Regions from separate parts of the Arthrobacter sp. IK3 genome, predicted to be linked through region 3. Evidence: riboswitches for the same ligand, from Rfam matches in the RefSeq annotation. Region 3 holds a riboswitch; each other region holds the start of a gene.

Region 1 (10,021 bases), on a different contig from region 3:
GGCGGCGTGCACAATGTGCGTGCCGGAGTGCGCCTGTTCGGCTGCGTGGCGCTGCTCGGCGTCGACTGCGGCCTGGGCAAGGGCACCGGCAGAGATCTCGCCTTCGCGGACTACGGCCTTGTGGACGGTCAGTCCCTTGACCGGGCGCTGCACGTCGGAGACCTCGACGACGAAGCCGTCGCCGGTGATGAGGCCGACGTCGGCGGCCTGGCCGCCCGCTTCCGCGTAGAACGGGGTTTCGTCCAGGACGAGTTCAATCTCGGTTCCCTGGCCTGCGTAGGACACGGACTGGCCGTTGGACACGATCCCGCGTACCGACGATTCGGTCAGCAGTTCGTCATAGCCGGTGAACACGGTGTTGCCGGCCTTGAGGAGTTCGTTGAACACGGACATGTCCGAGTGGCCGTGCTTCTTGCCGCGGGCGTCGGCCTGGGCACGCTTGCGCTGCTCCTGCATCAGGGAACGGAACCCGGCTTCATCCACCTTCAGTCCGGCTTCCTCGGCCATTTCCAGGGTGAGGTCAATCGGGAACCCGTAGGTGTCATGCAGGGCGAAGGCGTCGGCACCGGAGAGCGGACGGCCGGCAGCCTTGGATTCCTGCACGGCAACTTCGAGACGCTCGGTGCCGGAGGCGATAGTGCGCAGGAACGCCTTTTCCTCGGCGTAGGCGATTCGGGAGATCCGGGCGAAGTCGGTCTCGACCTCGGGGTAGGTGCCCTTCATGGCGTCCCGGGAAACGGGCAGCAGCTCGGGCAGCACCGCGGTTTCGACGCCGAGCAGGCGCATGGCCCGCACGGCACGGCGGATCAGGCGGCGCAGCACGTAGCCGCGGCCTTCATTGGAGGGGGTGACGCCGTCGGAGATCAGCATGAGGGCCGAACGGATGTGGTCTGCCACGACGCGCATCTTCACGTCGTCGGCGTGGTGCGGATCCGAGGGATCTTCGGCAGAGGTGTAGGACTTGCCGGAGAGTTCGGCTGCCTTGTCCAGGACGGGACGGACCTGGTCCGTCTCATACATGTTCTCCACGCCCTGCAGGATCATGGCAAGGCGCTCGAGGCCGAGGCCTGTGTCGATGTTCTTCTGCGGCAGCTCGCCGGCGACGTCGAAGTCCGTCTTGGAACGCACTTCGGAGAGCTGGTACTGCATGAAGACCAGGTTCCAGATCTCGATGTAGCGGGTCTCGTCCACGGCGGGGCCGCCTTCGAGTCCGTACGCCGGGCCGCGGTCATAGTAGATCTCGGAGCAGGGGCCGCCGGGGCCGGCCTGGCCGGTGTTCCAGTAGTTGTCTGCCTTGCCGGTGCCGATGATGCGCTCGTTGGGCACGCCCACCTTGTCCCGCCAGATGGCACGGGCCTCGTCGTCGCGCTCGTCGCCGTCCTCGTAAACGGTGACCCAGAGGCGCTCGGGATCAAGGCCGTAGCCGCCGTCTTCTACCGGGCTGGTGAGCAGCTCCCAGGCGAAGGTGATGGCGTCTTCCTTGAAGTAGTCGCCGAAGGAAAAGTTGCCCGCCATCTGGAAGAAGGTGCCGTGGCGTGCGGTCTTGCCGACCTCTTCGATGTCAGCGGTGCGGATGCACTTCTGCACGCTGGTGGCCCGGCTGTACGGCGGGGTCTCACGCGCAGTGAGGTACGGAATGAAGGGCACCATGCCCGCAACGGTGAACAGCAGCGAGGGGTCGTTGCTGACGAGCGACGCGGAGGGAACGACCGTGTGGCCCTTCCTGCTGAAGAAATCCAGCCAGCGGCGTGCGATCTCGTGGGACTTCATGGTGTTTCTTACCCTTCTGGTAAATCAATTCCGCGCCGGTGGGCAGCGGGGGTGGGGAAAGTCAGCGGCGGGCTGAGGACATGGTCTGGGCAACCGTGTCGGTGGTGTCCATGCCGAGTGCGGAGCGCAGTTCGCCTTCGCGCTGGGTCATGGCGTCACGGAAGGCGTCAGTGAAATCGTGCAGGGCATCGGCGGCGGTGCCGACTGCGCGGTTGAGGCCGGCCGGCCCGAGGCTCTCTTTGGCATCGGAAATGCGCCGGACCGCAATCACGCCGATAGTGATGCCGATCGACATCCAAAAGACACGCTTAATCATGTGCTGCTCCTGTGGTGGACTGCATGGCGGGAGGTCCTAGCGGCTGCGCCGGCCGCGCCCGGCGGGGCGGCGGGAAGTCAGTGCGGTGCGGACGCCGTAGGTGAAGGCCGAAACCTTGATCAGCGGGGAGCCGACGGTCGCGGCCACCAGGGACGTGAGTGCGGAGACGTTGGCGGAAGCGTCGGAGACGTTCGAGGAAATGCCGTCCACCTTCTGCAGCTGCAGGTTGGTGGTTGACACCGTGTTGGTAACCTCGTCGATCAGCGGCGTGGTCTCATCGCTGAGGGTCTTGATCGATCCGCGAAGCTCGTCGAACACTTTCCCAAGCTTGAGGATGGGGACGGCCAGCAGCGCAACCAGCACGGCAAAAACCCCGGCTGCGATCAGACCGGCAATATCTCCACCTGACATGGTTCTCCTTGGGTTGTTTTCTAAGAGTTTCCGCTATGTACCTTACCCATTGACGGGACCGGACACTTACTTGGCGGCGGCGCGTTCCCGGGCGGTCCGTGCGCGGACACGGCCGGGAAACGAAACAGCCCGCGGCGCAAAGGCCACGGGCTGCTTCAGTTTCGCCTTGGCTCCCGCAGGCGGGAGCGCAGTCGAATTAGCGTGCGTAGTATTCCACCACGAGCTGCTCTTCGCAGGTCACGGGGATTTCCGAGCGCTTCGGGCGGCGAACCAGGCGGGCCTGCAGCTTCTCCAGGGAGACATCCAGGTAACCCGGAACAGCGGGCAGGACGTCGCGGTGGGCGCCGGCAGCGGCAACCTGGAACGGCGTCATGGTCTCGCTGCGCTGGTGCACATGGATGAGCTGGCCTTCGGACACGCGGAACGACGGGCGGTCCACGCGGGCGCCGTCAACCATGATGTGGCGGTGCACAACCAGCTGGCGGGCCTGGGCGATCGTCCGGGCGAAGCCGGCACGCAGCACGAGGGCGTCAAGACGCATCTCGAGAAGCTCGATCAGGTTTTCACCGGTCAGACCGGCGGTGCGGCGGGCTTCTTCGAAGACACGGGTCATCTGTGCTTCGCGGATGCCGTACTGTGCGCGCAGGCGCTGCTTTTCGCGCAGGCGGACTGCGTAGTCGCTGTCCTGCTTGCGGCGTGCGCGGCCGTGCTCACCCGGGGGGTAAGGCCGGCGCTCGAAGTACTTTGCTGCCTTGGGGGTCAAAGCAATGCCGAGGGCGCGCGAAGCGCGAGCCTGACGGCGTGCACGTGTTGAATTAGCCACGTTCACCTTTCACTGTTTTGGCGGTTTTGCCGTACGCGCCGGGAGAACCCGCCGTGCACGGCTAATACGTAGTCACTGGCCTCCATTAGGGAGAGCTCCGGCCAACCGCTGCCTTCTGCTGCAACGCAGTTACGGGACACAGTTCCACCGCATCCGGAAGTAAATCCGGCTGGTTGGTGGGATGGTCCGGCAGTGCGCTTGCCAGTCAACCAACAATGCTAGCACGCACCGGGCCCTCCGAGCGGGGGTGCCGGCGCCGCCCCGGCGGACGTTTCCGCCTATTGTCCGCGGATGATTCCGCGGAGCCGTTCCAGCCGGGCCGAGATATCCCGTTCCGCTCCGTTGGCGGTGGGCTTGTAGTAGTCCTTGCCCACCAGGTCGTCCGGCGCGTACTGCTGCTTGGCGATGCCATGCGGCGCGTCATGGGAATAGATATAGCCCTTGCCGTGGCCCAGCTGCTTCGCGCCCGGATAGTGAGCGTCGCGCAAATGCGCCGGCACGCCAATCCCGTATCCGGACCGCACGTCCGCAGTAGCGGCGCCAATCGCCTTGTAGGACGCGTTGGACTTTGGAGCGGTGGCAATGTGCACCACGGCCTCGGCCAGGATCAGCCTGCCCTCGGGCATGCCAATCATCTGCACGGCCTGGGCCGCCGCTACCGCTGTCTGCAGCGCCGTCGGATCAGCCATGCCAACGTCTTCCGCCGCGGAGATCATGAGCCGGCGGGAGATGAAGCGCGGGTCCTCCCCCGCCTCCAGCATTTTGGCCAGGTAGTGCAGGGCGGCATCGACGTCGGAACCGCGCAGGGACTTGATGAAGGCGCTGGTGACGTCATAGTGCTGGTCCCCGGCCCGGTCATAGCGCAGGGCTGCAACGTCCAGGGCCTGTTCTGCGTGTGCCAGCTCCACGGTGGGCACGGTCACGTCCGGGTCGCGTTCAGAGTACGCGACGCCGGCAGCGGCCTCCAGCGCGGTCAGCCCGCGGCGGGCGTCCCCCGCCGCCAGGCGCACCAGGTGCTCAAGGGCTTCATCACTGAGACTGACCCGGCCGGCCAGCCCCCGCTCATCTTCGACGGCGCGCTGCAGCAGCCCGGAAATGTCCGCTTCGGTCAGGGGCTTGAGAGTCAGCAGCAGGGAACGGGAAAGCAGCGGGGACACCACGGAGAAGGACGGATTCTCCGTGGTTGCCGCAATCAGGACAACCCATCTGTTCTCCACTCCCGGCAGCAGCGCATCCTGCTGTGCCTTGTTGAAGCGGTGAATCTCGTCCAGGAACAGGACGGTGGTGATGCCGTGCAGGTCCCGGGCGGTGAGCGCGTCGTCCATGACCCGGCGGACGTCCTTGACGCCGGACGTGATTGCCGAGAGTTCAACGAACTTCCGGCCCTGTCCCCGCGCCACGACGTGCGCAAGGGTGGTCTTGCCGGTTCCGGGCGGCCCCCAGAGCATGACCGAGGACGGGCCTGCCGGGCCGCCCTGCGGGGCTTCGGCCAGGGTGCGCAGCGGTGACCCGGGGGCCAGCAGGTGCTGCTGGCCAACAACCTCATCGAGGCTGCGCGGGCGCATGCGTACCGCAAGCGGGCTGCGCGGGCGCTGCCGGGAGTCTGTCTCCGCGGCGTCGTCGTCGTAGTCCTGCTGGTCCTGGTCCTCGCCGCTGTTGAACAAGTCATTCACGCTTCAAGGCTACCCGTGCCCTCTCCCCCCGCGTTTCCGCCCGTCCCGCAAACGAAATGACAGAAACTGCACGTATGGGGCTCCATACGTGCAGTTTCTGTCATCTGGATGGGATTAGAGGGAAACGGAGCCGTCGATGCAGGTGACAGACTCCCCGCCGATCCAGATGCGCCCCTCGCGGGTGAAGACCCTGACCAGCCCGGAGCGGTGGACAGCGGTGCCCTGGGTGACGGTGTAGCGTTCCTCGGCGATTCCGTCGCCGATCAGCCACTGGGCCAGTCCGGCGTTGAGGCTTCCGGTAACCGGATCCTCGGACACGCCCAGGCCGGGCGCGAACGCGCGGACCTCGAAGTCCGTCTCGGCTGATTCCGGCTGCGGGCCAATCACACCCACCCGAAGGTCGCCGATGGCGGCGTGGTCCGGACGCAGCGAGAGTACGGTCTCCGCATCCGGGAGCAGCAGGCCCAGCCAGCCGGGACCATTGTCCACCCACTGGTGTCCGCGGACCTGGTCCGGAGTAAGCCCCAGTGCAGCCGTCACGCGCGCCAGTGTCCCTTCCTCCACCGGCCCGGTGCGGATCAGCCGGGGAGCCGCAAACGCCGCCAGGCCCGCGTTGACGCGCAGGGGCACCAGCCCGATTCCGCATTCCTGCACCACCAGCCCGGGCTTGATCGGTGTGTTGCCGGCCTCGGTCCACGCGTGGCAGGTTCCCAGCGTCGGATGTCCGGCGAACGGAATCTCCCCGCCGGGCGTGAAGATCCGCACCCGGTAATCCGCCTCGTCCTGCGTAGCGGGAAGGACAAAAGTGGTTTCGGAGAGGTTCGTCCAGCGGGCGAACTGCAGCATCGCCTCGTCGTCGAGGTCTTCTCCATCCAGGACCACGGCCAGCGGGTTGCCCTGATACGGCTTGCTGCCGAAGACGTCTACCTGTTTGAACCAGCGTTGTCTCATGCGGACACTGTAATGGCTGTCTGCGGGAGTGCGGGAAGACGTGCCGTTACGAAGTGTTGCCCGGCGTGGCCGTAATGTGACGGATGTTTGCCCCGGGACATTACGGCTCCTAGATTGGTAGCCAGAATCAAGAGTTCCAGCCACAGGCCCTGGCCGGCTGGACGGCAACCCTCTCGCCGTAGCGGGGTGCTCCAGGTGACGATTCGGCCGTTCCGGTGGATCTCCCGGTCCGGCAAGTACAGCGCTGGCCTTCCGCGGTTCACGCAGCAGGCTGCGCGTCAGGCAGAGGAATCCCCATGGCACTTGAAACCGATCTCCATCCCAACGCACTGCGCCAGGCCTTTGGACGCTTCCCATCCGGCATTGCAGCCCTCTGCGCGGAAATCGACGGCGCACCGCAGGGAATCGTGGCGTCCTCCTTCACCGTCGGCGTCTCCATGGATCCGCCCCTGGTCATGTTCGCGGTGCAGAACACTTCCCGCACCTGGCCGGTTCTGCGGACTGCCGGACGGATTGGCGTGTCTGTCCTAGGCACGGGGCACGACGGCGTCTGCCGCCAGATCGCTTCCCGCGACGGCGACCGCTTTGCCGGGCTGAGCCTGCACGAAACCGAAACGGGCGCCCTGTTCCTGGACGAGGCCGCCCTCTGGCTCGAAACGTCAGTCGAGAACGAGATACCTGCCGGGGATCACGCCGTCGTCCTGCTCCGCGTCCACGGCTACTCAACCCACGACGGCGCACATGAGCCGCTGGTCTTTCACGGCTCTGCCTTCCGGAATCTCGCGGTTCCGGCATTTGCCTGAGCCGGCACCCACTTCACTAAGCTCAGATAGTGACTCCCGAAACTCCCGCGTCCGACCGCCCGTTCGCCCAGATTGATGTGTTCAGTTCCGAGGCCTTCGGCGGCAATCCGCTTGCCGTCGTCCTTGAATCCTCCGGGCTCAGCACCGCCCGGATGCAGCAGTTTGCGAACTGGACCAACCTGGCCGAGACCACGTTCCTCCTCCCGCCAACGGCTCCGAAGGCCGACTACCGTGTCCGGATCTTCACGCCCACCGAGGAGCTGCCGTTCGCCGGGCATCCCACCCTCGGCTCTGCCCATGCCTGGCTGGAAGCCGGAGGCAAACCCCGGCAGGAAGGCATCCTCGTCCAGGAATCCGCCGCCGGCCTGGTGCGGATCAAGGCGGACGACGCCGGCCTGCTGGCCTTCGCGGCTCCGGAACTGACACGGTTCGGGCCTGTTGCCCGGGACGTCCTGGACCGTGTGGCGGCCGGCCTGGGGCTTCCCCGTGAGGCGCTGAAGGACGCTGCCTGGCTGGTCAACGGGCCAGAGTGGATCGGTGTGCTGCTCGAATCGGCAGCTCAGGTACTGGCCATCCGGCCCGACTACCCGGCCATGGCCGGCCTGGCCGTCGGCGTCATCGGCCCGCACCCCGGCGGCGCCGCGAGCGAGTTTGAAGTACGCACCTTCATCTCCGATGAGCTTCCCTGTGAGGACCCCGTGACGGGGAGTTTCAACGCCGGTGCAGCTCAGTGGCTGATTGGCAGTGGAAGGGCGCCGTCGACGTACACCGCCGCGCAGGGGACGGTCCTGGGCCGAACCGGCCGCGTCCAGGTGGAAGCCGACGGCGGGGACATTTGGGTGGGCGGCGAGTCCAGGACCCTCATCTCCGGGACCATCAGGATCTGATGCGCCGGCCCGGTGGTGTGCGTCGCTGCCTCCGGACGCGCACCACCGGGGGCTCAGCTAGGCATCAAGTCCCACCCGGAACAGCACAGCCAGACTGTCGGAATTCAGTGCGGCCAGTCCCGGATTCGCAGCTGCCTGGAGTCCGGTCCAGATTTGGTTTGCGCCCGAGTTCTTCGCGTACATGCCGGCGAATCCCCGCTCCCGGTAGAAGTCGAGGTAGCTCGAGACGGCGCTCTTGATGTGCCCGTCAGCCTCCGGAAGCCATACCTGGGATCCGTCAGCCGGTGCGCACGGCGCTGCCTTTACCGGAGTTGCCGGCACCAGGCACAGGTCGGGGCGGGCCTGGCTGTGGATGGCGCCGCGGGTGTCCATGAACCAGCGCTGCTCATCCGTATCCGCGCAGGCGTTCTTGCTGATGGGCACGGTGACGCCGAGGTCCTCCCCCAACACCAGGCAGTGGCCGTTGTTGACCTGCAGCCGGCTGCCCTCCGGCAGGTACTTCTCGGAGCTTTCCATGAATCCATTCGCGGCCAGGAGGGATTTGAGCTCTGCTGCGGCAGCCGGGTCCCCGGCTTCAAGGCCTGCTCCGTTCACCCGGATAAACGCGTCCGTTGACGCAACGGCGAAATCCAGGCCGGCGATAGTAGCGAGACTGGCCGCGCTCAGCACGGCCGTCCCGGGGCTGCCGGCCGCAGCCAGCCCGGTCCAGACCTGGTTGGAGCCGTTTGTCCTCCCGTACATTCCCGCAATTCCCTGGTTGCGGTAGAAGTCCAGATAGCTCGAGACAGCGCTCTTGAGGTGTCCGTCAGCTTCCTGGATCCACACCTGGGCTCCCGACGTCCGGGCACACGGGGACGTGCTGACCGGCGTTCCGGCCACCAGGCACAGGTCAGGACGCAGTTCGCTGTGAATGGCTCCGCGCGCATCCTGGAACCAGCGCTGGGCGGCCGTGTCGGCGCACAGCGTTTTGTCCTTGGGCACGGTGACGCCGAGGTCTTCTCCCAGCACCAGGCAGTGGCCGCCGTCTACCAGCAGGCTTCCACCCGCAGGGAGCACCCGGGTGGTGCTCTCGGTGAAACCGGCTGTGTCCAGCAGCGAGAACAGTTCAGCGGTCACGGCCGCATTCCCCGACTCGAGCGGCTCCTGGTTGAGCCGGATGAAAGCGTCCACCGAGGCGGCGGTCTCCGTCTGCGCCAGGACAGAATCGGCGATGTCCCGGGCGGCCGAACTGAGTCCCCGCAGATCGTCCTTCCAGCTCGCCAGGAGCACGGTTCCCTCGGTATCCAGCACCGGCGCCGCGCGGCCTGCTACGGCCTGCAGCTTCGCCTCAAGCTCCGGCAGCTCAACGGCCCGCAGGGCTTCGTACCCGGCGTCCTGCCCAATCACCACGGCGGGACGCAGCGGTTCCTGGTTCGGCGCAATTGAAATCGAGTTGCCCAGCTTGGTGGTTGTCCCGTTGATGCGGCAGTACATCGATGCCCCGGACGGCTGGTCGGAATGCGCCAGGTTGACGTTGAACTGCTTGACACCGTCGCTGGCCTGCAGCGCGGTCCTATCCACCCGGCCGTCGGCGAAGGTGACCTCAAGCCAGCAGCGGCGGGTTGAATCCGTGGTTGCGGTATCCGCCTGCGGAAGGCGGAAAACGTTGCCGTAGTTGCTGCGGAACGCGGGGTAGAGGACTGTTTGCTCCGGCTTCGCAGGGTTGTACCCGCCCAGCAGGGTGTAGACCGGAACCCCTACCGCTGTAGGCCGGGGAGCCGAAAATGCCGGTGTCTTCACCTTCGCATCGACGTACTGACCGGCGGCGGCGTCCCAGTCCCGGTAGCCGCTGGGATAGGCGAGGTCCGGAACCACGGTGCGCAGGGAGCGCTGGGTGATGTCGGTGCTGTAACCGGTGACATGGGTGTAGCGGGAAAGGGTGCTGGAATTGCTGCCGCCGGACATGGTGTCACGGTGGTAGTTGTAGATCGCCTGGTAGTTTTGGCTGAACTTTCCGGCGCTTAGGTCGAATCCCTCGGCCGTGAAAGCGGTGTTCGAGGACAGGTTGGACCGCATCCGGTCCCGGTAGGCAATGTAGCCCCAGCCGCTTTCGCTGTGGTGGCTCGCATTGATGACCCGTTCGTCGCCCTGCTTGGACGTGTCGACCCCCGGGTAGTGCCCCAGCCCGTAGGAATGGCCGAGTTCGTGGCTGAGCTCATTGCCCACCGAGTCATACAGGGTTGCCATGCCGTTGCCGCCGCTGAGTCCGTGCCGGTGTACCCCGTTGGCGTAGTTGCCGGCGGAGTGGTGGATGATCCGCTGGTTGAACGTGCCGGGCTGCCTCTGGTCCATGGGTCCGCTGGTGGTGCCGAAGTTAGCAAGGTTTATGCCCGTGCTCACCTGGGCCT
Region 2 (10,021 bases), on a different contig from region 3:
GCATGCCGTCAGTGCCGTTGATCAGCGCCAGGCCTTCCTTCTCCTGCAGTTCCAGGGGTTCCAAGCCAGCCGCCGCCAGTGCCGCGGAGGCCTCCAGTTCCTTCCCGTCGGCGTCGCGCACCCTGCCCTCGCCCATGAGCGCCAGCGCGCAGTGGGACAGCGGGGCCAGGTCACCGGAGCAGCCGAGCGAACCGTACTCGCCAATGACGGGAGTGATGCCTGCGTTGAGCAGATCGGCATAAGCCGATGCAACTTCCGGGCGGACACCTGTGCGTCCGGTAGCGAGGGTGGAAAGCCGGTTGAGCATCAGTGCTCGAATCACCTCCCGGTCCACCTCCTGGCCGGACGACGCCGCATGGCTGCGCACGAGCGAGCGCTGCAGGACCGTGCGCTGGCTGGGAGGTATCTGTTTCGTCGCCAGTGCCCCGAATCCCGTGGAGACGCCGTAGTGGGGCTTCGAGTCTGCGGCAAGTGATTCGATCACTGAACGTGAGGACCGCATGCCCGCCAGGGACTCGGCAGTCAGCGCCACACGGGCACCTCCGCGGGCCACGGCCAGGATCTCCCCGGGCTCCAGGGGCCCTGTGCCAACGTTGACGGTGCGGACCGTGCCGGGGGCGGATTCCTGAGAAAAGAGAACCAAAACGTCATCCTGTCTGTGTGCTGCCGGCATTGCCCGCCGAACCGTCAAATGCCGCACAGCGGTACTGGCATTTCAACCAGTGAAATGCACCGGGTGGTAATCCGCAAGTGGGGGATGAACGGCCCGCGAGGGTGATCAGGCACAATAGGCACATGCCTACCGCCTCTGCTGATGCTGTGCCCGATGCCGGGACTCGGCGCAGGATCACGGTCGAAATCCTGATTGTGCTGGGACTTTCCCTGGGGCAGTCAGGCGTGTACGCCGTCGTGCGCCTGCTGGACAAGATGACCCAGGGGCCGCTGCAGGGACAGACCACCACGCTCAACCCGGTCCTGGATGACAGGGCCGTGTTTGACCTGGTGTACCAGCTGCTGGGAATTTTCTTCTCACTGGTCCCGGTGGCGCTGGTCCTTTTCCTGCTGACCGAGCCCGGACGCTCGGCCTTCCGCCGGATCGGCTTCACGTTCTCCCGTCCGGTGCTGGATTTCGGGCTGGGGTTTGCACTGGCGGCCGTCATCGGCGTGGGTACGCTCGGCGTCTATGCGGCAGGGCGGGCGACGGGCATCACCACCGCAATCGTCCCGGCGGCCCTGGACACGTACTGGTGGACGCTTCCGGTCCTGGTGCTGTCCGCGATGCGGCATGCCGTCCTGGAGGAAGTCATTGTGGTGGGTTACCTCTTTACCCGGCTGCACGCCCTGGGATGGTCGGTACCGGCGATGATCATCACCAGCGCACTCATCCGGGCCAGTTACCACCTGTACCAGGGAATCGGCCCCGGAATCGGAAACTTCCTGATGGGACTGCTGTTCGGGTACGCCTATTACAAGACGAAGCGGGTGATGCCGCTGGTCATTGCCCACGCGCTCGTGGACATCGCCGGGTTCGTTGGGTTCGCCCTGTTTGGATCCGCCATTGGAATTGGAGACTGACGCCTTCATGGCATTGCTGACACCCTGGGGAGAAGCCCTGGACCCGCAGAACGTCCTGCCCGACTATCCGCGGCCCCAGCTTGCGCGCGGAAACTGGCTGAACCTCAACGGGTACTGGGACTACGCCATCACCCCCGCAGCCCAGGCGGACCCGCCAGCGTCCTGGGACGGCAGGATCCTGGTGCCATTCTCGCCCGAGGCGCCGCTGTCCGGCGTCGACCGCCAGCTGCAGCCGGACCAAGCGCTCTGGTACCGTCGCACCTTCGAGGCACCGGCGGGCCGGGGAGGCCGGGTTCTGCTGCACTTCGGAGCCGTGGACCAGTCCTGCACCGTCCTGGTCAACGGACGGAAAGCGGGGGAGCACGACGGCGGCTACCTTCCTTTCGCCCTGGACATCACCGCGATGCTGGATGATGGTCCTCCTGGCGCGGAGGCCGTGCATAACGGGCGTGCTGGAGCCGCGGCTGCCGCGGAAACCGGGGAGGCTGCCGGGCAGGAGATTGTGGTGCGGGTCCTGGACGGCAGTGAGACGAACGGGGCATCACGCGGCAAGCAGAAGCTGGACCGCGGAGGAATCTGGTACACGGCGCAGTCCGGGATCTGGCAGACGGTCTGGCTGGAACGGGTCCCGGAAACCTGGATTCGCGATGTGGTGCTGACTCCGCTGGACTCGCTCGACGGCGTCGAAATCACTGTGTCGATTGACGGTGCTGCTGCTGGTCCGGGTGCGGAAACCGGGCGGGAAACGGAGACCGAACGGAATCCGCCTGCCGAACTGAGCCCGGAGGCCGGACCGAGGCCGCCCGCCGAACCGAGGCCGGAGGCCGGACCGAAAATCTCCGGCGAGGTGGCGGTCTTTACCGGTGGCACCGAAGTCGCAGCGGCGGCCTTCGTCCCGGGGCAGCCGCTCCGGCTGGCCCTGCCAGACCCACGGCTGTGGAGTCCGGAGGATCCGTTCCTCTACGACGTCCGGGTTCGCTTTGGCGCGGACGAGGTCAGGTCCTACTTTGGTCTGCGGACGTTCGGCACCGGTATTGATCCCGCCGGACACAAGCGCCTGCTGCTCAACGGCAAACCCTACCTGCACGCCGGCCTGCTGGATCAGGGCTACTGGCCGGACGGGCTGTACACGCCGCCTTCGGACGATGCCATGGTGTTCGACATCCAGACGGCCAGGGACCTAGGCTTCACGATGCTGCGCAAGCACATCAAGATCGAGCCGCTGCGCTGGTACCACCACTGCGACCGGCTGGGCATGCTGGTCTGGCAGGACATGGTGAACGGCGGAATGGGGGATGGGCGGGCGCCTGAACCTGTGCCGCTGCCGGGCCGGGGAAGCAGGAGCGACCGCCGGTATGCGAAGTTCGGCCGCAGCGACGCCTCCGGCCGCGAGGCGTTCCGCCGTGAAGTGCGGGAGACCGTTGGGCTGCTCCGGAGCGTTCCCAGCATCGCCGTCTGGGTTCCGTTCAACGAGGGTTGGGGCCAGTTCGACGCCGCCGACGTCGCTGCTGAGCTCCGGGAGCTGGATGCTACCCGGACCATTGACCATGCCAGCGGTTGGCATGACCAGGGTGCCGGCGACGCCAAGAGTCTGCACGTGTACGCCGTTCCCTTCCATATCCGCCGGCGGTGGCAGCGGGACCCGCGGGTCATCGTCCTCTCCGAGTACGGCGGCTTCAGCCTCCCCGTCGAAGGACACACCTGGAACACCAAAGTCTTTGGCTACGGCAAAACCCTGCGCAGCCGGGCCGAGCTCGAGAAAGCGTTCACGGCACTGCACCGCGAACAGATCGAGCCGGCTCTGCGGGAAGGCCTTGCCGCCACCGTCTACACCCAGCTCACCGACGTCGAGGATGAGGTCAACGGGCTGCTCACCTACGACCGCCGGGTGCTCAAGGTGGATCCCGCCGTCGTCCGCGGTTTGAACGCGGACCTGCTTCGTGCCTTCGTCCGGTAGCCTGCCGGTTCTGCTGCCGGTTTCCACGGAATCGACCGCCTAGCAGTTCTGCTCCCGGTTAGAACCGGCAGCAGAACTGCCAGTCGTGAGCGGATATCGGAACTGGCAGCGGGATCATCGACGTCGTTTTCGGGGCAGACCCGCCCTCACCAGCCGCTGGACCAGTCCGTCGGGATTCTGCGGTGAACCTTGGAGATCGGTCCAGGACCATCGCACGAATCCCACACCAGTCGCCCGAATGGCGTCTTCACGCCGCTTCTCCCGAACGAGCGTCTCCCAGGACGGCTGCATTGTTTGGGTGCGGGGATCCCCAACGTTTCGTCCGTACTTCACAGCACCGTCGAATTCGCCGACCAGTCTGTGTTCGCGCCAAAAGAAGTCAGTGCGGCCGAGGAGTTTTCCGCCGGGGGACCGGAATTCCTGCTGCAGTTCCGGTGCTGGAAACCCATGCCGGCGGAGGATAGCTCGGGAGAACGACTCACCCGGTGATTCAGAGCGGGCGTCAGCGAACTCCAGGACCCGTAATGCCCGGCTACGTTTGGCGGAATCCGGAAGCCTGCCTGCAACAAGGCGAAGGTCATCTTTGCTGAGCGGAGAGAACCCTTTCAACATGTCAGGACGGAGGGCATGGTCCATAGCTGGAAGGGCCCGTTCAAAGGGCAGATAGGCGGCCATGTCAATAACGGTCTGCGCGCGGGACGTGAGTTCCACCCCGGCATACACAACCAGTGGATCCAGCAGTTTCCGCCTGGTCCAACGCAGGTCGCCCCGGCGCCGGCCGTGCGAACGGGTGGATGCCAGAAGCAGAATCTCAGGCAACGCACCGACGACGGGAATGCCCCAAATGACTGCTGCCGTCTCCTGTACCAGGACGCGGGTCCCCACGGCGGACTCGACAGCCGCCAGTATCCTTAGCCGTTCACGCTCCCGGGGAGGCAACCGGCCCCATGCGACAGCGTCGACGTAAACGCCGCGCCTCAGACGAACCAGTTCCCCGGCCAGGCAACGTTCGGACAGTGGCTTGCCCAGTCCGGCATGACCGTCGGCTACGAATAAAAGTTCTGCATCCATTCCGTAGCTCTACGGGCAGGCAAGCAATCCCACCAGTGTCCTGGCCCCAAATGTGGATGACAGGGAGCCGACTGGTTTGCGGTTCTGCTGCCAGCTGCAACTGGCAGCAGAACCGCAGACCGGAGCTAGAACTAGATCTCGACGAGACCCTTCTCGGTGGCAAAGGTGACGGACATGATGCCGGGGGTGCCCTTGGGAGAGACCCAGGTGACATCCACGGACTCGAGCGGCTTTTCGACGGGCATGCCCAGCCACTCGGTCACCCGTGCGGCCGAGCCGGCAATGGTGAGCGACTGCAGCGAGACGGTGCCTTCCAGGGCACGGGAGGGGTGAAGGTCTGCCTTGTCCTCATCCCAGCGGAGCATGTAGGGAACCTGCGGGTCGGCGATCAGCCCGTTGATGCCGATCTGCCGCCAGGTGAGTTCCTGTCCGTCGGGGAACTTGCGGTTGCCGGGGACGGAGGAGCGGCCAAGGCGTTCTTCGAAGGGAGCAAGGTCCTCAACGGCAACACACCAGCCCATCCAGCCGCCGCCGGCGTCGGAGCGTGCACGGACGGCTTGTCCAAACGGGGCCTTGTCCGAGGCGGGGTGGTTCAGTACTTCAACAACCTCAACATACTGGTGGTTGGCCAGCGGGAGGATCATGTTGCGGGTACCGAAACGGGGATGGACTCCGCCTTTGACGAAGTCAGTTCCCAGGGCAGCAGCAATGCGTTCCGTGGTGGCCAGCAGGCCGTCGGATTCGCAGGCGTAAGAGACGTGATCCAGGCGCATGCGAACATCTTGGCACGTTGTGACCTGTGTCTCGACTAAGGCAAGCCTAAGCGCCGTAATGCGGCACTTTCACGCTGCGTCATATGGGTTGCACAACTGCCGGAGCGTTGGTTCTATTGGTACAGGTCATGAGTGCCAGCAGATAGCCCCGGCTTGCTGGCCGGCAACCCTCCAACCGCGGTGGGGTGCCCCGGGTGAAGACCTGGCCGTACGCAAACAGGCGTACCGGCAAGCGCGGGCCACACGTGTCGCTCCGGAGTATCCCGGACTCGACCCTGTGGGGCCCCTGGTCATAAAGGGAGCACACAATGTCTGCCAACTGGTCCTTCGAAACACGCCAGATCCATGCAGGTCAGGAGCCCGACGCCGTAACCGGCGCCCGCGCCCTGCCCATCTACCAAACCTCGTCCTTCGTCTTTCCCAGCGCCGAAGCGGCAGCCAACCGGTTCGCGCTGGCGGAACTCGAACCGATCTACACCCGGATCGGCAACCCCACCCAGGAAGCGGTGGAGAACCGCATTGCGTCCCTGGAGGGGGGCCTCGGAGCGCTGCTGCTCGCCTCCGGCCAGGCAGCCGAAACGTACGCCATCCTGAACCTCGCCCAGGCCGGCGACCACATTGTGGCCAGCCCCAGCCTTTACGGGGGCACGTACAACCTCTTCAAGCAGACGCTGAAGAAGTTCGGCATCGACGTCACGTTTGTTGCTGACCCGGACAACCTCGACCAGTGGCGCGAAGCGGTGCGGCCCAACACCAAGGCCTTCTTCGGCGAGGTGGTGTCCAATCCCCGCCAGGACGTCCTGGACATTGAGGGGATTTCCGGCGCGGCGCATGAGGCAGGCGTCCCGCTAATCGTGGACAACACGCTCTCCACTCCGTACCTGATCCGTCCCATTGAATGGGGAGCGGACATCGTGGTGCACTCGGCCACCAAGTACCTCGGCGGGCACGGCACCGTTATTGCCGGCGTGATCGTGGACTCCGGAAACTTCGACTTTGGTGCGGACCCGGAGAAGTTCCCCGGCTTCAACACCCCTGACGAGAGCTACAACGGACTCGTCTACGCGAGGGACCTCGGCGCCGGCGGCGTCCTCGGGGCCAACCTGGCCTACATCCTCAAGGCCCGGGTCCAGCTGCTCCGGGACCTCGGTTCGGCGCTGTCTCCGTTCAATGCGTTCCTCCTCGCCCAGGGGCTGGAGACCCTCAGCCTGCGCGTGGAGCGGCACGTCGAAAACGCCGTCGCCGTCGCGCAGTGGCTTGAAGCGCACGACGACGTTATCTCGGTTGCGTACGCAGGGCTTGAGTCGAGCCCGTGGTACGAGAGGGGACGCAAGTACGGTCCCCGGGGAACCGGAGCGATTGTGTCCTTTGAAATTGAAGGCGGTGTGGAAGCAGGCAAGCGCTTCGTCGATGGGCTCGAACTGCACTCGCACGTGGCCAACGTGGGGGACGTGCGCTCCCTGGTGATCCACCCGGCGTCCACGACCCACAGCCAGCTCGGGGCCGAGGCCCAGGCGGCGGCGGGCGTCAGCCCGGGGCTGGTCCGCCTCTCGGTTGGCCTTGAGCACATCGATGACATCATTGCGGATCTCGATGCCGGTTTCCGCGCCGCCAAGGGAGCATGAAGTACAGCGTGACCACCTACCCGCCTGCACCGCAGCACCCTGTCCGCGTTCTTGACGGGGTGCTGCGGTACGCCCCCATCGGTGACCTCAAACTCGAAACCGGCGGTGTCCTTCCGGACGTTGTGCTGGGCTACGAAACCTGGGGCGAGCTGAACAGCGACGCGTCCAACGCCGTCCTTGTTCCGCATGCCTTGACGGGGAGTACTCACGTTGCGCAAGGCAGTTCGGATGAGCCGGGCTGGTGGGACGGACTGGTCGGCCCGGGGAAGACCATCGACACCGACCGCTTCTTCGTTGTCTCCATCAACATGCTCGGGGGTTGTTACGGTTCCACCGGGCCGGGGTCCGCGGATCCGGACGGACTGCCGTGGGGTTCGCGCTTTCCGTTCGTGACCATTCGGGATTCCGTGCACGCCGAAGCCCGGCTGGCGGACCAGCTGGGCATCCGGCGCTGGCACACGGTGCTGGGCGGATCGCTCGGCGGCGCCCGGGCACTCGAGTGGGCGGTAACGGAACCCGAACGGGTGGCCCGGTGCGCGGTGATAGCAGCGACGGCGGCCAGCACCGGTGAGCAGATCGCCTTTGCCCAGGCGCAGGTGGCGGCAATCCGTTTGGACCCGGACTACAACGGCGGGGACTACTACAACGGCCGTGCCCCCGTGGCGGGACTGGGCCTGGCGCGGCGGATTGCGCACATTACCTACCGGTCCGAGGCCGAACTTCAGTACCGGTTCGGCCGGACGCCGCAGCCGGGGGAGGACCCGCTCGGTGCTGCCCTCCCGGCAGAACGCGGCCGCTACCAGGTGGAGAGCTACCTGGACCACCAGGGGACAAAGCTCGCAGGAAGGTTCGACGCCAACAGCTACGTCATCCTCACCGAGGCGCTGATGAGCCACGATGTCACCCGGGGCCGGGGCAGCCTGAGCGAAGCGCTTGCCGCTGTCCGGGCTCAGTTCCTCGTGGCCGCGGTGGACTCGGACCGGCTGTATTTCCCGGAACAGTCCTACGAACTGGCAGCCGCGCTTCCCGGCGAGAACCGCGTGCACCTGATCAGCGCGCCCATTGGACACGACGGGTTCCTCACCGACGTGCTCCAGCTCGGGGACGTGCTGCGGAAGGATTTCTTCGGCTAGGCGCCTGCTCCGCGGAGGAACCTAGCCCTGGCCCGCAGGCCCGGCGCCGGCGGTTTGCGCCCCGGCAGCCTCGGAGGAGCCCTGCGGCATCCGCTTTCCGAAGAACGGGCCGGCGTCCGGGCGCTTGGGTGAGATGCCGTCGCCGGAGGAGCGGCGGCGGACCCGCCGCATCACCCACGGCATCAGGTATTCACGGGCCCAGAACAGGTCCTCGGAACGTGCCGTCCGCCAGTTCTTGGGCGGCAGTTCCTTCACCCGTGCCGGTTCCAGGGTGTGCGGAACACTGAGCGTCTCCAGCACCATGGCCGCAATGGTCTGGTGTCCCATGGGGGAGAAGTGCAGCCGGTCCGGGGCCCACATCTGCTGGTTGCTCAGCTCCCGCAGCGCCCACATGTCCGCGATGACGGCGTCGTGCCGCATGGCCACTGTCCGCAGGTTTTCGTTGTAGATGGCCACCCGGCCGCGGACGCTTCCCAGTACCGGGGTGGCTCCGATGTCCGGGCCGGTGAAGAGCACCACCGTGGCGCCGGTCTCCCGCAGCCGCGCGATGGTGCCGTCCATGGTTTCGGCGAGCCGGTCCGGATCCCCGCCCGGCCGGATGACGTCATTGCCGCCGGCGCAGATGGTCACCAGGTCCGGCTTCAGGTCGATGGCCGGCTGAACCTGCTCGGCAACAATCTGGTTCAGCAGGCGTCCGCGGATGGCCAGGTTCGCGTAGGCGAAGTCGTCATGCCCGGCGGCGAGTTCCTCTGCCAGCCGGTCGGCCCAGCCGCGGTGCCCTCCCGGGCTTTCCGGGCTCGGATCGCCGATCCCCTCCGTGAACGAGTCGCCCAGCGCCACGTAGCGGTTGAAGGGGTGGTCCGGGTGTCCCTGCTGCTGGGCGGGCTGCACCGGCGGCTCGGAATGGTTCTGGGGATCGGATGGCACGGAGGGGAGCTGGGCATTTTCGGTCACCGAACCATGATTGCCCCTGAGGGCCTGGCTACGCGACCGTAGGTTGGAAGAGCCGCATGCCAGAATGGAATTTATGACGAACAACTCTCCCTGGAACCCTGTTGTGCTCTTCTCCAAGCCGGAGGAAGAGCGGGCCGGAACCCCGCTGCTGGTGCTCTTCCACGGCTACCTGGCCAACGAGGAAGACCTCATGGGCCTGGCGCAGTACCTGCCGCAGGAGTTCACCATCGCCTCCGTCCGCGCACCCCAGGCGCTGGGTCCGGGCTACTCCTGGTTCCCGCTGATGCACGAACCGGATTATTCGGTGGACCGGGTGGTTGCGGCAGTCCAGGACGTCTCGGACTGGCTCGACGGCCTCAGGGAACAGCACTCGAGTGTGAGCCTGCTCGGCTTCTCCATGGGAATGGCCGTGGCCAGCACGCTGATGCGCCACCGGCCCGAGGAGTTCGCCGCCGTCGTCGGGCTTTCCGGTTTTGTGGTGCCGGCCGAAGGAAACGGCTTCTTCCACGACGAGGAGCTGGCGGCGCTAAAGGTGCCGTTCTTCTGGGGACGGGACCAGGCGGATCCGGTGATCGACGCCGAGCGCATCGAATACACCCACGCCTGGCTGAACGGCCATACCAAGCTGACCAAGGTGCTCTACGCCGGCATGGGGCACAGCATCAATATGCAGGAACTCGGACACGTGCGGGAATTCCTCACCCACACAGTCCTCGGTTCCCGGTAGGTTCTATTCGCCGGAGACGATCCGCACGGCCTCGCCGTTCACCTCGATGGTGTCCCCGGCGTGGAGCTGCCGGCCGCGGCGCTCCTCGATGTCTCCGTTGACCTTCACCAGGCCGTTCTCGATCAGTTCCTTGGCCTCAATGCCGTCCTCGGCAAGGCTGGCGAGTTTCAGTGCCTGGCCAAGGCGGATCATGTCGTCACGGATGG
Region 3 (10,021 bases):
CCTGCATCGACTCAAGGAGGTACCGCATGGCGCACCGCAACGATCCCGAGGTCGTTACCCGGCTGCTCACGTCTAAAGGCCGCTGGGCGGTAGTGGGCCTCTCGAACAACCCGGCCCGCCCCGCCGTGGGGGTTTCACGGTTTGTCCGGGACTCCCTGGGCATGGAGATCATTCCCGTGAACCTGTCCGGCCAGGCCTTCGACGGCCAGCAGGGTTTCCGGAAGCTGGCGGAGATCCCCGGCCAGGTGGACGTTGTGGACTGCTTCGTGAACTCGGCCAAGGTGGGGGACGTCGTGGACCAGGCCATCGCGGTAGGCGCCAAGGCCGTCTGGCTGCAGCTGGGAGTGGTGGATGAAGACGCCGCGAGGCGTGCCGCGAACGCCGGGCTCGACGTCGTCATGAACACCTGCCCGGTCATTGAAGCCGGGCGTTTCGGGCTCTAGCGGCGGAGCGCCGCGCGAAACCTAGTTCCGCAGGTCCACAGGCAGGGAGCGGTGCGTCTTCCAGGCCTGGAGCATCTGGTCCCTGGTGCCGCCGGGATGCGCTGCATGCCAGTCCCGCGAGAAGCGGTTCAACTCGAATTGCCGGCCGATCGGCCGTGCCGCAGTATCCCGGGTGGCGTGCCAGTGATCCAGCGCAGCGGCCAGCGTGGCGGTGCCGTCATTGGCGGCGAAGAACTCGCGCATGGGCGCATCGAACCTGAATCCGGGGCCCAGGGCATTGACGAAGAATTCCCGCAGCACCTGGGTGCAGGGATGTCCCGCCGGAATAACGGTGTGGATGGTCAGCGGCGGAACCAGACGCTCCCGGGAGGAACGGGGACGGGTTTCCGGGGGAGGAAACGGTGCGCCGCCCAGGAATGCGGCTATCCGTTCGGTGAGCTGGTCCTTCGAACCGGCAGCGGATAGTTCCTGCGCGCGGGCGAATGCCTGCAGCTCATCCTTGAGCCAGTACCAGCGGCGGAATTCCTCCGGCCCAAGCGAAGGGGCGAGGGCGGGGCGTTCCGTAGCTGTCACGTTCCCATCCTCCCGGACAGGCCGGAGAATCGGTGCTCCCGCGCCGGGCCCGGGCCAAGTGATTTCAGAGCTTCGGTGCGGGATGGCGCAGGACGCCGGAAGACGTAACAAAACCGATTGTGACGCCGGAGCACGTTACGTGCCGACGCATTGGGCCGCACGGGGAAATGTTCTGGCCCTACCGGGGTACGCGCGGCTTAGATAGTTCCGTAACCATCCAGAGCGGCTGAGAGACCTGGCTCCGTGACGCCGCAGCAACCCCCTTCCGCGGGCAATCCCGCCGAAGCAGGGTGCTACCGCCAGGACCGATGGAGAAGCACCTGCTCTTATCCGGTCCGTGTTCCCGTGCCCTGAGGTCCGGGTCCCGTTCCTTCCCGCAGCGTGCACCTCTTCCCGGGCTTAGACCGCAGGAGGACAGCATGATCCGGATTGAAAACGTCTCTACCGTCTTCGGAGGCGGTGAATCGGCCTTTACCGCTGTGGACAACGTCAGCCTGGCCATTCCCAGGGGAAGCATCCAGGGCATCATCGGGTTCTCCGGGGCCGGCAAGTCCACCCTGCTGCGCAACATCAACCTGCTGGAACGGCCCAGCGCCGGCCGGGTACTGGTGGACGGCACGGACCTCACCCAATTGGGGGACGGTGAGCTGCGTGCCGCACGGCATGAGATCGGCATGATCTTCCAGCACTTCAACCTGCTGAACAACCGCACCGCGGCGCAGAACGTTGAGCTCTCGCTGAAGTTCGCCGGAGTGAAGAGTGCCGCTGAGCGGCGCGCCCGGGCATTGGAGGCGCTCGCCGTCGTCGACCTTTCGGAGAAGGCCGGAACCTACCCGGCGAAACTTTCCGGCGGGCAGAAGCAGCGCGTCGCCATTGCCCGCGCCCTGGCCACCCGCCCCAAGGTGCTGCTGTGCGACGAACCGACCTCCGCCGTCGATCCGCGCACCACGGCCTCCGTGCTGCAGTACCTCAGTGATGTGAACGCCCGTTTCGGCATCACGATCGTGGTGGTGACCCATGAAATGAATGTCATCAAGGCCATCGCGGACAACGTGGCCGTCATGGAGGAAGGCCGCGTGGTGGAGCAGTTTGCGCTCGCGGAACTCTCCCGTCCCGGCTTCACTCCGGCCACGGCGATCGGCCGGTACCTGATCTCGGATGAGATCACCCTGGACCGCGCTGCCCGGGAAGGAGCCCGCGTTGCTTGAGCGCATTGCCGAAGTGTGGCCGGAACTGCTCGCCGCCCTGGGCCAGACCGGCACCATGCTGCTGGTGGCCATTCCCCTTGCGGTGCTGATCGGCACCCCGCTGGGGGTTCTCCTGTACGCCCTCGGCCCGGATGGACTGGCACACAAGCCCAGGCTCCACCGGATCCTGGACTCGCTGGTGAACCTGGTGCGGTCCTTTCCGTTCCTGATCCTGCTGATCGCCATCATCCCGTTTACCCGGTTCGTGGTGGGAACCACCATCGGAACGGCAGCCGTGATTGTGCCGCTGACCATCAACGCCATTCCCTACTTCGCCCGGTTCGTGGAACAGAACCTCACCGCGCTCGGCGGAGGAGTGGTGGAAGCCGCCCGTTCCATGGGCGCCACCCGCGGGCAGATCGTGCGGGACGTCCTGCTGGTCGAAGCCCGTCCGGCGCTGATCAGCTCAATCACCATCATGACGGTCAGCTTCATTTCCTACTCCGCGATGGCCGGCCTGGTGGGCGGCGGCGGAATCGGCGACTTCGCCATCCGCTACGGCTACTACCGCTATGAGACCGGGCTGATGCTCACCGCCATCGTGCTGATGGTCCTGCTGGTCCAGGCCGTGCAGCTGGGCGGCTCCTGGCTCTCCCGCCGCGCCGACAAGCGACTCTAGCCTTCCCATTCCTACCGAAAGAACCCCATGAGCACTCCCAGTACCCGCTTCAACGGGCCGCGTCCGCGCCTGCTGCTGAACGCCTTCCTGATGAACACCACCAGCCACATCCGCGGCGGGCAGTGGCGCCACCCGGACGCCGAACAGCACCGCTTCAACGAACTGTCCTTCTGGACGGACCTGGCCCGCCGGCTCGAAGACGCGAAATTCGACGCCCTGTTCTTCGCCGACGTCGTGGGCCTGTACGGCAACCACGACGGCGGCTGGGCCTCCCACGTGCGCCGCGGCCTGCAGGTGCCGGCCAACGATCCGCTGCTGCTGCTTGCCGCCCTCTCCGGTGCCACCAGCAACATTGGGCTCGCAGCGACGTCGTCCGTGGTGCAGAGCCACCCCTTCCACTTCGCCCGGCAGCTCTCCACGCTGGACCATCTCTCGGGCGGCCGGGCCGGCTGGAACATCGTCACGTCCGTACTGGAGAACGCGCACCGCAACTTCGGCGGGGACGGCCTCACCGAACACGACCGACGCTATGACTGGGCGGACGAATACACCGACGCCGTCTACAAGCTCTGGGAAGGGTCCTGGGACGAGGGCGCGCTCATCCAGGACAAGGACGCCGGGGTGCACGCGGACCCGGACAAGGTCCACAAGATCCACCACCGCGGCGAGCGCTACTCCATTGACGGGCCGCACCTGAGCTCACCGTCCCCGCAGCGCACCCCGGTGCTCTTCCAGGCCGGCAGCTCCGGGCGCGGTCAGCAGTTCGCTGCCGCCAACGCCGAAGCAACCTTCATCTTTGCGCCCAACCCGGCCCATGCCGCGAAGGTAGCCGCCGGAGTCCGGGCCCGTGCTGTGGAAGCCGGACGGCTCCCGGATGACATCAAGGTGTTCACCGGCCTGTCCTTCGTGGTGGGCGGAACCGAGGCGGAAGCGCAGCGGAAGAAAGCCGAACAGGATGAATACCTGGACCTGGACGCGGTCATCGCCCACATTGGCGGCGGCCTGGGCATCGACCTCGGCGGCCTGGACCTGGACACCCCGCTGGGAGACGTGCAGACCGAAGGCGGGCGCGGCGTGCTGCAGGCCATTATCGACTCCACCCCGGGCGGCAACCCCACCCTGGCGGACGTCGCCCGCTACCGCACCGAGGCCCAGCAGGTCACCGGCACGCCGGAACAGATCGCCGACGAGCTTGAACGCTGGCAGGACGCCGGCGTGGACGGCATCAACATCATCAACGCCGTCCTGCCCGGCTCCTACACGGACTTCATCGACGGGGTGCTGCCCGAACTGCGCCGCCGGGGCCTGGCCCAAAGCGACTACGCCCCGGGCACGCTGCGGGAGAAGCTTTTCGGTGCCGGCCCGCTGCTGAACGAACGCCACCGTGCCGCCGCATTCCGCGGAGCCTTCACGAACACCCTTGCAACGTCAGGAGCCAACTGATGACCGCCAGCCTGCTGACCCGTTACGGCCATACCTCGGCCCCGGAGGCTGTCCCCTGGTTTGAGATCGCCGACGAGGTCGCCGCAATCCTCGGCGCGGATGCCCTGGAACGCGACGCCGCCAACAAGCCGCCGTTCACGGAAGTCGAAATCCTCCGCCGGTCCGGGCTGCTGCCGCTGACCATTCCGGCCCGCTTCGGCGGTGCCGGAATCAGCTGGAGCACCGCGTTCGAGATTGTGCAGCGGGTGGCGCGGGCGGACAACTCGATTGGCCAGCTGCTGGGCTACCACTACATTTTCCAGGCCTTCCCCTACATCGACCTCGATCCGGCGCGGGGGCAGGACCTCGCGGACGAGTGCCTGATCCACCAGTGGCTCTGGTCCTCCACCGGCACGCCCCAGGGTCCCCAGGCCACCGCCGTCCGCACCCGAGGCGGCTACCTGGTGACGGGCAGGAAACCGTTTGCAACCGGCAGCCGGGTGGCGGACAGGATTTACGCGAGGGCAGTGCTCGACGACGGCTCCCGGCTGGCGCTGGTCATCGACACCGCCTCCGAGGGCGTGGTGCGCCACGATGACTGGGACGTCCTCGGTTCCCGCCTCACAGCCACCAACACCATCGAGTTCCGGGACGTGTTCGTGCCGGACTCCGAGGTGATCACCAACCTGGGAACGCATGACGGCGAACGCCTCCCGCACCAGGTCCTGACCACACCCGCGTTCCAGCTGCTCTTCGCCCACGCCTACCTCGCTGCCGCGGAAGGAGCGGTCCTTGCCGCCCGGGATTACACCCTCGGCTCCGCCCGGCCATGGTTCCACGCGGAGGTTGAATCGGCGTCGGACGATCCGTTTATCCAGAACCACTACGGATCCTTCACCGCGAGGCTCCAGGCGCTGGCCGCCGTCGTCGAGCAGGCCACCACCGCCCTGCAGTGGGCGTTCGACGCCGGGGACTCGCTCACCGCCACGGACCGGGCCGGAGTCGCCGAGCAGATCGCCGCGGCGAAGGTCACCGCCCACGAGGTGTCTCTCGATGTCACGGCGCGGATCTTCGACGTCACCGGTGCCCGGGCGGCCGGAAGCAAATACGGGTTCGACAGGTACTGGCGGGACGTCCGCACCCACACCCTGCATGACCCCGTTGCCTGGAAATACAACGAACTGGGCCGGTTCTTCCTGAACGGGACCGAACCGGTTCCCTCCGCCTACCGCTAAACACACTCGCACTTCTTCGAAGGAATACCCATGGAACGCAGGAACTTTCTCAAACTCGCACTTGCCGGTGCCGGAACCGCTTCACTGGCCGCCGCCACCGGATGCGGCCTGACCGGCGGGGCATCGGCGTCGGGCGACAAGACCATCAAGATCATTGCCACCGAATCGGCGCCCTACCAGGAGCCCACCAAAATCGCCGCCGAGCTGCTCAAGGCCAAGGGATGGACGCTGGAAGCCACCTACGTCACGGACATCATCCAGCCGAACCTCGCGGTTTCCAACGGCGAATTCGATGCCAACTACTTCCAGCACGGCGCGTACCTGCAGCAGTTCAACGTGGACCAGAAGCTCGAAGTGCAGCCGTTGTTCTACGTTTACGGGTCGCCGGCCGGGATCTGGTCCAAGCGCTACTCCAGCCTGCAGGACCTGCCCGACGGCGCCAGGATCGCCCTGCCGGTGGACCCGGCTAACAACGGGCGCGGGCTGGTGCTGCTGCGTGACGCCGGGTTGTTGGAACTCAAGGACGGAGTGGGCGTAATCCACACGTCACAGGAAAGCATCACGGCGAACCCGAAGAACTTCGAGTTCGTTGAGGTTGACCAGCAGTCCCTGTCCAAGACGCTGCCTGACGTGGACGCCGGGTTCCTGTTCGTGCGGCTGGCTGCGGAGATCGGCCTGTTCCCGGATGACGCGCTGGCCTTTGAGAAGGAAGCGGACCAGATTCCGTTCCGCTGCGTGGTGGCCGGAACGGCGGCATTCGCCGACTCCGAGAAGGCGCGTGCGCTGCAGGAGGCGTACCAGTCACCCGAAGTCCGGGAGTGGTTCGCCGGTTACCTGGACGGTGTGCTGCCCACTCCCTGGGACGCGGATCCGCTGGAGGAACTCGACTCCTGGTGGCAGGCCTAGAGTTTGCCGAACCGGGCCCGGATCAGGGCCATGTACAGGCCGTAGAAGATCAGTCCAACACCGACGGCGCCCAGCACCAGCCAGCCCAGTGGGGCCTCATGGAGGGCGCGCAGGGCGCCGTCGAGTCCGGTGGACTTTTCCGGATCCGCCGTCACGGCAGCGGCGATCACCAGTACGCCGAGGATCAGCAGGGAGACGCCCTTGGCCACGAACCCGGCGATCCCGGTGGTGGTGGCCGTGCGCTGCCAGGTCCGGCCGGGAACGGCCTTGAGGTCATTGCGGAACCTGCGGGTCACCCCCTTGAAGATGAAGTAAATGCCGATTCCGGCGATCACCGCTCCGGCAAGGCCCACCAGCCACTGCCCGGCCGGCTGGCTGAGCACCCGGCCGGTCCAGGTGACCTGGCTCTGCTCGCTGTCGCTGGAGCCGCCCAGGGCGAACACGCCGAAGCTCACGCCGATGGCTCCGTAAACCACGGCCGAACCGGCATCAGAGGCGCGCTTCTTCCAGACCTCCTTGCGGTCTTCGCCGGAATCCAGGAATACGCGCGTTGCCTGGAACAGAGCCAGGGCGAGGCAGCCAAGGAAGCAGGCCCAGATCAGGAAGATGCCGCCCGGCTGGTCCGCGAGTGCTGCCACGGCACCGGATGAATCGGCGTCGCCCCCGCCGCCTCCGGCGATCTGCAACGCGATGAGGCCGATCAGCGCGTGCAGCAGCCCGCTGGCCACGTAGCCCATGCGCGCCGCGCGTTCGAACGACTTCGAGTCGGCTGCCCGCCCTGCGGCCTGGGCAACCCTGCCCCCGCGTGTGCCTTCCATGCCCAATGTCTCCTCCAGCGCCCCGGCGGCTGACCCGGGGGCGCAGCCGCATAGTTCGTGTGCTTAGTGATGTGCTTCCATCCTGCCATCTGTGATGCACCGGGACCTACGCGGGGCTAAGGTCGGGTTATGGACGCCGCATCGCTGAGGCAGTACTGCCTGTCCCTGACCGGATCATATGAAGACTTTCCATTCGGCCCGGAAACCTCGGTGTTCAAGGTGCGTGCCGGCGGCCCGGCCCGGCCGGCGAAGATGTTTGCCATGAGCACGCTGGCGGCGGATCCGCTGATGGTCAGCCTTAAATGCGAACCCGAGCTGGCCCTGCAGCTGCGGGCGGCCCACCCCGAGATTTCCGGGGCATGGCATATGAACAAGACGCACTGGAACCAGCTGGACCTCACAGGAGGGCTGGAGGAAGAACTGGTCCGGAACCTCGTGGAGGACTCCTATGACCTGGTGGTTGCGTCCCTGCCGCGGCGGGACCGCGAGTCGCTGGCCTGGAAGGGCCTGGCCGAAGGGTGAGCCCGCTGACCTATCCGGATCCCGGCTTCACTGAGCGCACGTACCCGGCTCCGCTGGAGGCCGGGTGGCCTGAGGGCTACCGGCTGGTGCTGCGGTCCGAGCTGATGGACGTGCCGGACCCGGCCGCGGCTTTCCTGCGGCTGGCGGACGGCGTACTGGACTGGGACCTGCACCGGGGCTCAGGGCTGCGGGTTGCTGCGGACACGCCGCGGGCTGCGGCAGGAGTGGAAATGGCCTCGGGAACGGGGTTTGGCCGGCTGCGCTGGCGGGCGCCGTGCCGGGTGTTGTGGAGTGCTGAACCGCTGCTCGACGGCGGTGTACCGGTTTCCGGGCAGCGCGCCGGTTTTGGCTACGGCACGCTGCGGGGGCATCCGGTGGCCGGAGAGGAGGGCTTCTACGCGGAACTCACGGCGGACGGGCAGCTGCTCTTCCGGGTCGCCGCCTACAGCCGTCCCGCCAACTGGATCATGACTCTGGGCAGTCCGGTGACCCGGTGGACGCAGGAGCTCATTACCCGACGCTATTTCCGGGCTGCCCGGCGTCTTGCCGGGGGAAGTCCTGCGGCGACTCGGTAGTAAAGAGGCTGCGGGTGAAGTTGAAGGCCAGCAGCGAGGGCAGGCCGGTGCTGATGGTCGGCTGGTCAAGGGCGAGTCCCACCAGGAGCAGGACGACGCAGACGCCCAGCATGATGGCACTGAACATCCGGCTGCCGCCGCCCCGCAGCAGAAGCCCTGTGGACTCGGGGCCCCGCCGGTACTGCACCAGGCACCAGATACTGCCCGCAATGCCGAAGACACCGCACCCCGACGCGATCCAGGGAACCGCGGCATCGTAGCCACCGCCGTCGGGCAGGTAGGGAAGGTTCACCGCCACGGACACGGTTCCCATGAGCAGGAGCAGTAACCCAAGAAGCAGCAGCGCGCGTCTGCTGCTGCGTGCAGGTGCAGTCATTTTCGGCCCCCTTCGAAAGCTGAGCCGACCCTACCAGCTCAGGAATCGCCGTCGGGCAGCTGCGACGTGCTGTGGAGGACGAAAGCCAGGTCCGGTCCGGTGGAGTCGGAAGGCATAAAGCCGGCGGTGAGCAGCAGGGACATTGATGCTTCGTTCGCCTCGTCGGTGTAGGCCACCACGCGTTCCACGCCCGGCTGTTCGAGCGCGAAGCGGCTGAGGGCTATGAGGGCTTCCGTGGCGAAACCCAGGCCCCGGCGGGACGGGGCAATGTTGTACGTGACCTCCACGATTCCGTCCACGGGAGGGCCGAGGAACCCGATGGTTCCGATGGCCGGACCCTGGTGTTCACGGATGATCCGGGCGCCGAAGGTGCCGGCCCGGGGGCCCAGCAGCCCGGCCTGGAAGTACTGCTGGGCGGCGTCTTCGTCCACCAGCTGGGGGAAATCGGGTGCCCAGTGTTCGCACCGGTCGCCCACTATCAGGGCATCGACTTCCGCTGCGGTCATTTCGGCAAGTTCAAGCCGGTCAGTCAGCAGGGTGCCGGCCGGCGTCTGCTCCGTCGAGAAAGTGCTCACGGAACATATTCTCCCCCATCGAGATTACAGAAACTGCCCGTTTGGGGCCTGTAACGTGCAGTTTCTGTCATCTCGATGGGAGAGCTGTGGATATCGAAAAACCGCCCAGTTGCACAGGCCATAATGCTGGCCATGCGGACTCCTCGCGAATTGCCTCAAGAGCTCAGCCAGTCGACGTACACCGTGTACGACTCGGATGCACTAGGAGTGAGCAGAGGGATCCTCCGCAACGTTCGCATTCGCCGTATCAGCAGGGCCATCCGGGCCACGGACACCCTCGATGCGAGCGATCTCATCTCGTCGATGCTGCCCGACAGGCTTGCGCCCTTCACACGCGTCACCTCTTTCTCTGTCGCGTCACACCGGACGGCAGCCGAGGCCTGGGGGTTTCCACTGCCGGTAGTGCCGGGACAGGCGCCGGAGCTGCACATCACCCGCCCGGAAGGGCTGGCGCCGCCGAGGCGTTTCGGCGTCGTCGGCCACACCGGCCGGTTCCTGCCAGGCGAGGTAACCACCTTGGACGGGCTGGTCCTTACCTCACGGGCGAAAACGTGGCTGGATCTATCGAAACACCTGACAGTGGAGGATCTCACCGTGATCGCCGACCATCTGATCAGAATTCCCCGGCAGTTGTACGAAGGCCGGACTGACCCCTACGCCACGCAGGAGGAACTGGATGCGATCATCGGACTGCACCCGGGCCAGCGCGG

Evidence for each region. A riboswitch is a leader RNA that binds a small molecule or an ion and turns the genes downstream of it on or off. The one in region 3 is predicted to bind S-adenosylmethionine.
Region 1: another riboswitch for S-adenosylmethionine. It lies ahead of ACSLGO_RS12280 (flavin reductase family protein); the one in region 3 lies ahead of ACSLGO_RS04135 (methionine ABC transporter ATP-binding protein).
Region 2: another riboswitch for S-adenosylmethionine. It lies ahead of ACSLGO_RS09950 (bifunctional o-acetylhomoserine/o-acetylserine sulfhydrylase); the one in region 3 lies ahead of ACSLGO_RS04135 (methionine ABC transporter ATP-binding protein).

Annotation. Positions count from the first base shown of each region.
Region 1 covers NZ_JBPPSW010000008.1:132,501-142,521, reverse strand. Annotated here, with positions in the region: gene alaS (alanine--tRNA ligase) at 1-1,770, opposite strand, end outside; gene ACSLGO_RS12305 (hypothetical protein) at 1,832-2,086, opposite strand; gene ACSLGO_RS12300 (DUF948 domain-containing protein) at 2,123-2,497, opposite strand; gene rpsD (30S ribosomal protein S4) at 2,694-3,320, opposite strand; gene ACSLGO_RS12290 (replication-associated recombination protein A) at 3,599-4,993, opposite strand; gene ACSLGO_RS12285 (PhzF family phenazine biosynthesis protein) at 5,108-5,944, opposite strand; SAM riboswitch class IV at 6,070-6,189, shown strand; gene ACSLGO_RS12280 (flavin reductase family protein) at 6,241-6,747, shown strand; gene ACSLGO_RS12275 (PhzF family phenazine biosynthesis protein) at 6,777-7,634, shown strand; gene ACSLGO_RS12270 (M66 family metalloprotease) at 7,692-10,021, opposite strand, start outside.
Region 2 covers NZ_JBPPSW010000006.1:162,279-172,299, reverse strand. Annotated here, with positions in the region: gene hutH (histidine ammonia-lyase) at 1-673, opposite strand, end outside; gene ACSLGO_RS09970 (CPBP family intramembrane glutamic endopeptidase) at 796-1,575, shown strand; gene ACSLGO_RS09965 (glycoside hydrolase family 2 protein) at 1,559-3,532, shown strand; gene ACSLGO_RS09960 (hypothetical protein) at 3,647-4,603, opposite strand; gene ACSLGO_RS09955 (VOC family protein) at 4,735-5,376, opposite strand; SAM riboswitch class IV at 5,501-5,617, shown strand; gene ACSLGO_RS09950 (bifunctional o-acetylhomoserine/o-acetylserine sulfhydrylase) at 5,685-7,001, shown strand; gene metX (homoserine O-acetyltransferase MetX) at 6,998-8,134, shown strand; gene ACSLGO_RS09940 (SGNH/GDSL hydrolase family protein) at 8,156-9,025, opposite strand; gene ACSLGO_RS09935 (alpha/beta hydrolase) at 9,162-9,815, shown strand; gene ACSLGO_RS09930 (RNA-binding S4 domain-containing protein) at 9,819-10,021, opposite strand, start outside.
Region 3 covers NZ_JBPPSW010000002.1:299,516-309,536, forward strand. Annotated here, with positions in the region: gene ACSLGO_RS04125 (CoA-binding protein) at 27-443, shown strand; gene ACSLGO_RS04130 (SAP domain-containing protein) at 465-1,016, opposite strand; SAM riboswitch class I at 1,227-1,331, shown strand; gene ACSLGO_RS04135 (methionine ABC transporter ATP-binding protein) at 1,436-2,224, shown strand; gene ACSLGO_RS04140 (methionine ABC transporter permease) at 2,217-2,882, shown strand; gene ACSLGO_RS04145 (LLM class flavin-dependent oxidoreductase) at 2,910-4,325, shown strand; gene ACSLGO_RS04150 (acyl-CoA dehydrogenase family protein) at 4,325-5,539, shown strand; gene ACSLGO_RS04155 (MetQ/NlpA family ABC transporter substrate-binding protein) at 5,570-6,445, shown strand; gene ACSLGO_RS04160 (DUF1206 domain-containing protein) at 6,442-7,263, opposite strand; gene ACSLGO_RS04165 (MmcQ/YjbR family DNA-binding protein) at 7,393-7,785, shown strand; gene ACSLGO_RS04170 (DUF1990 family protein) at 7,782-8,360, shown strand; gene ACSLGO_RS04175 (hypothetical protein) at 8,296-8,736, opposite strand; gene ACSLGO_RS04180 (GNAT family N-acetyltransferase) at 8,775-9,311, opposite strand; gene ACSLGO_RS04185 (endonuclease domain-containing protein) at 9,444-10,021, shown strand, end outside.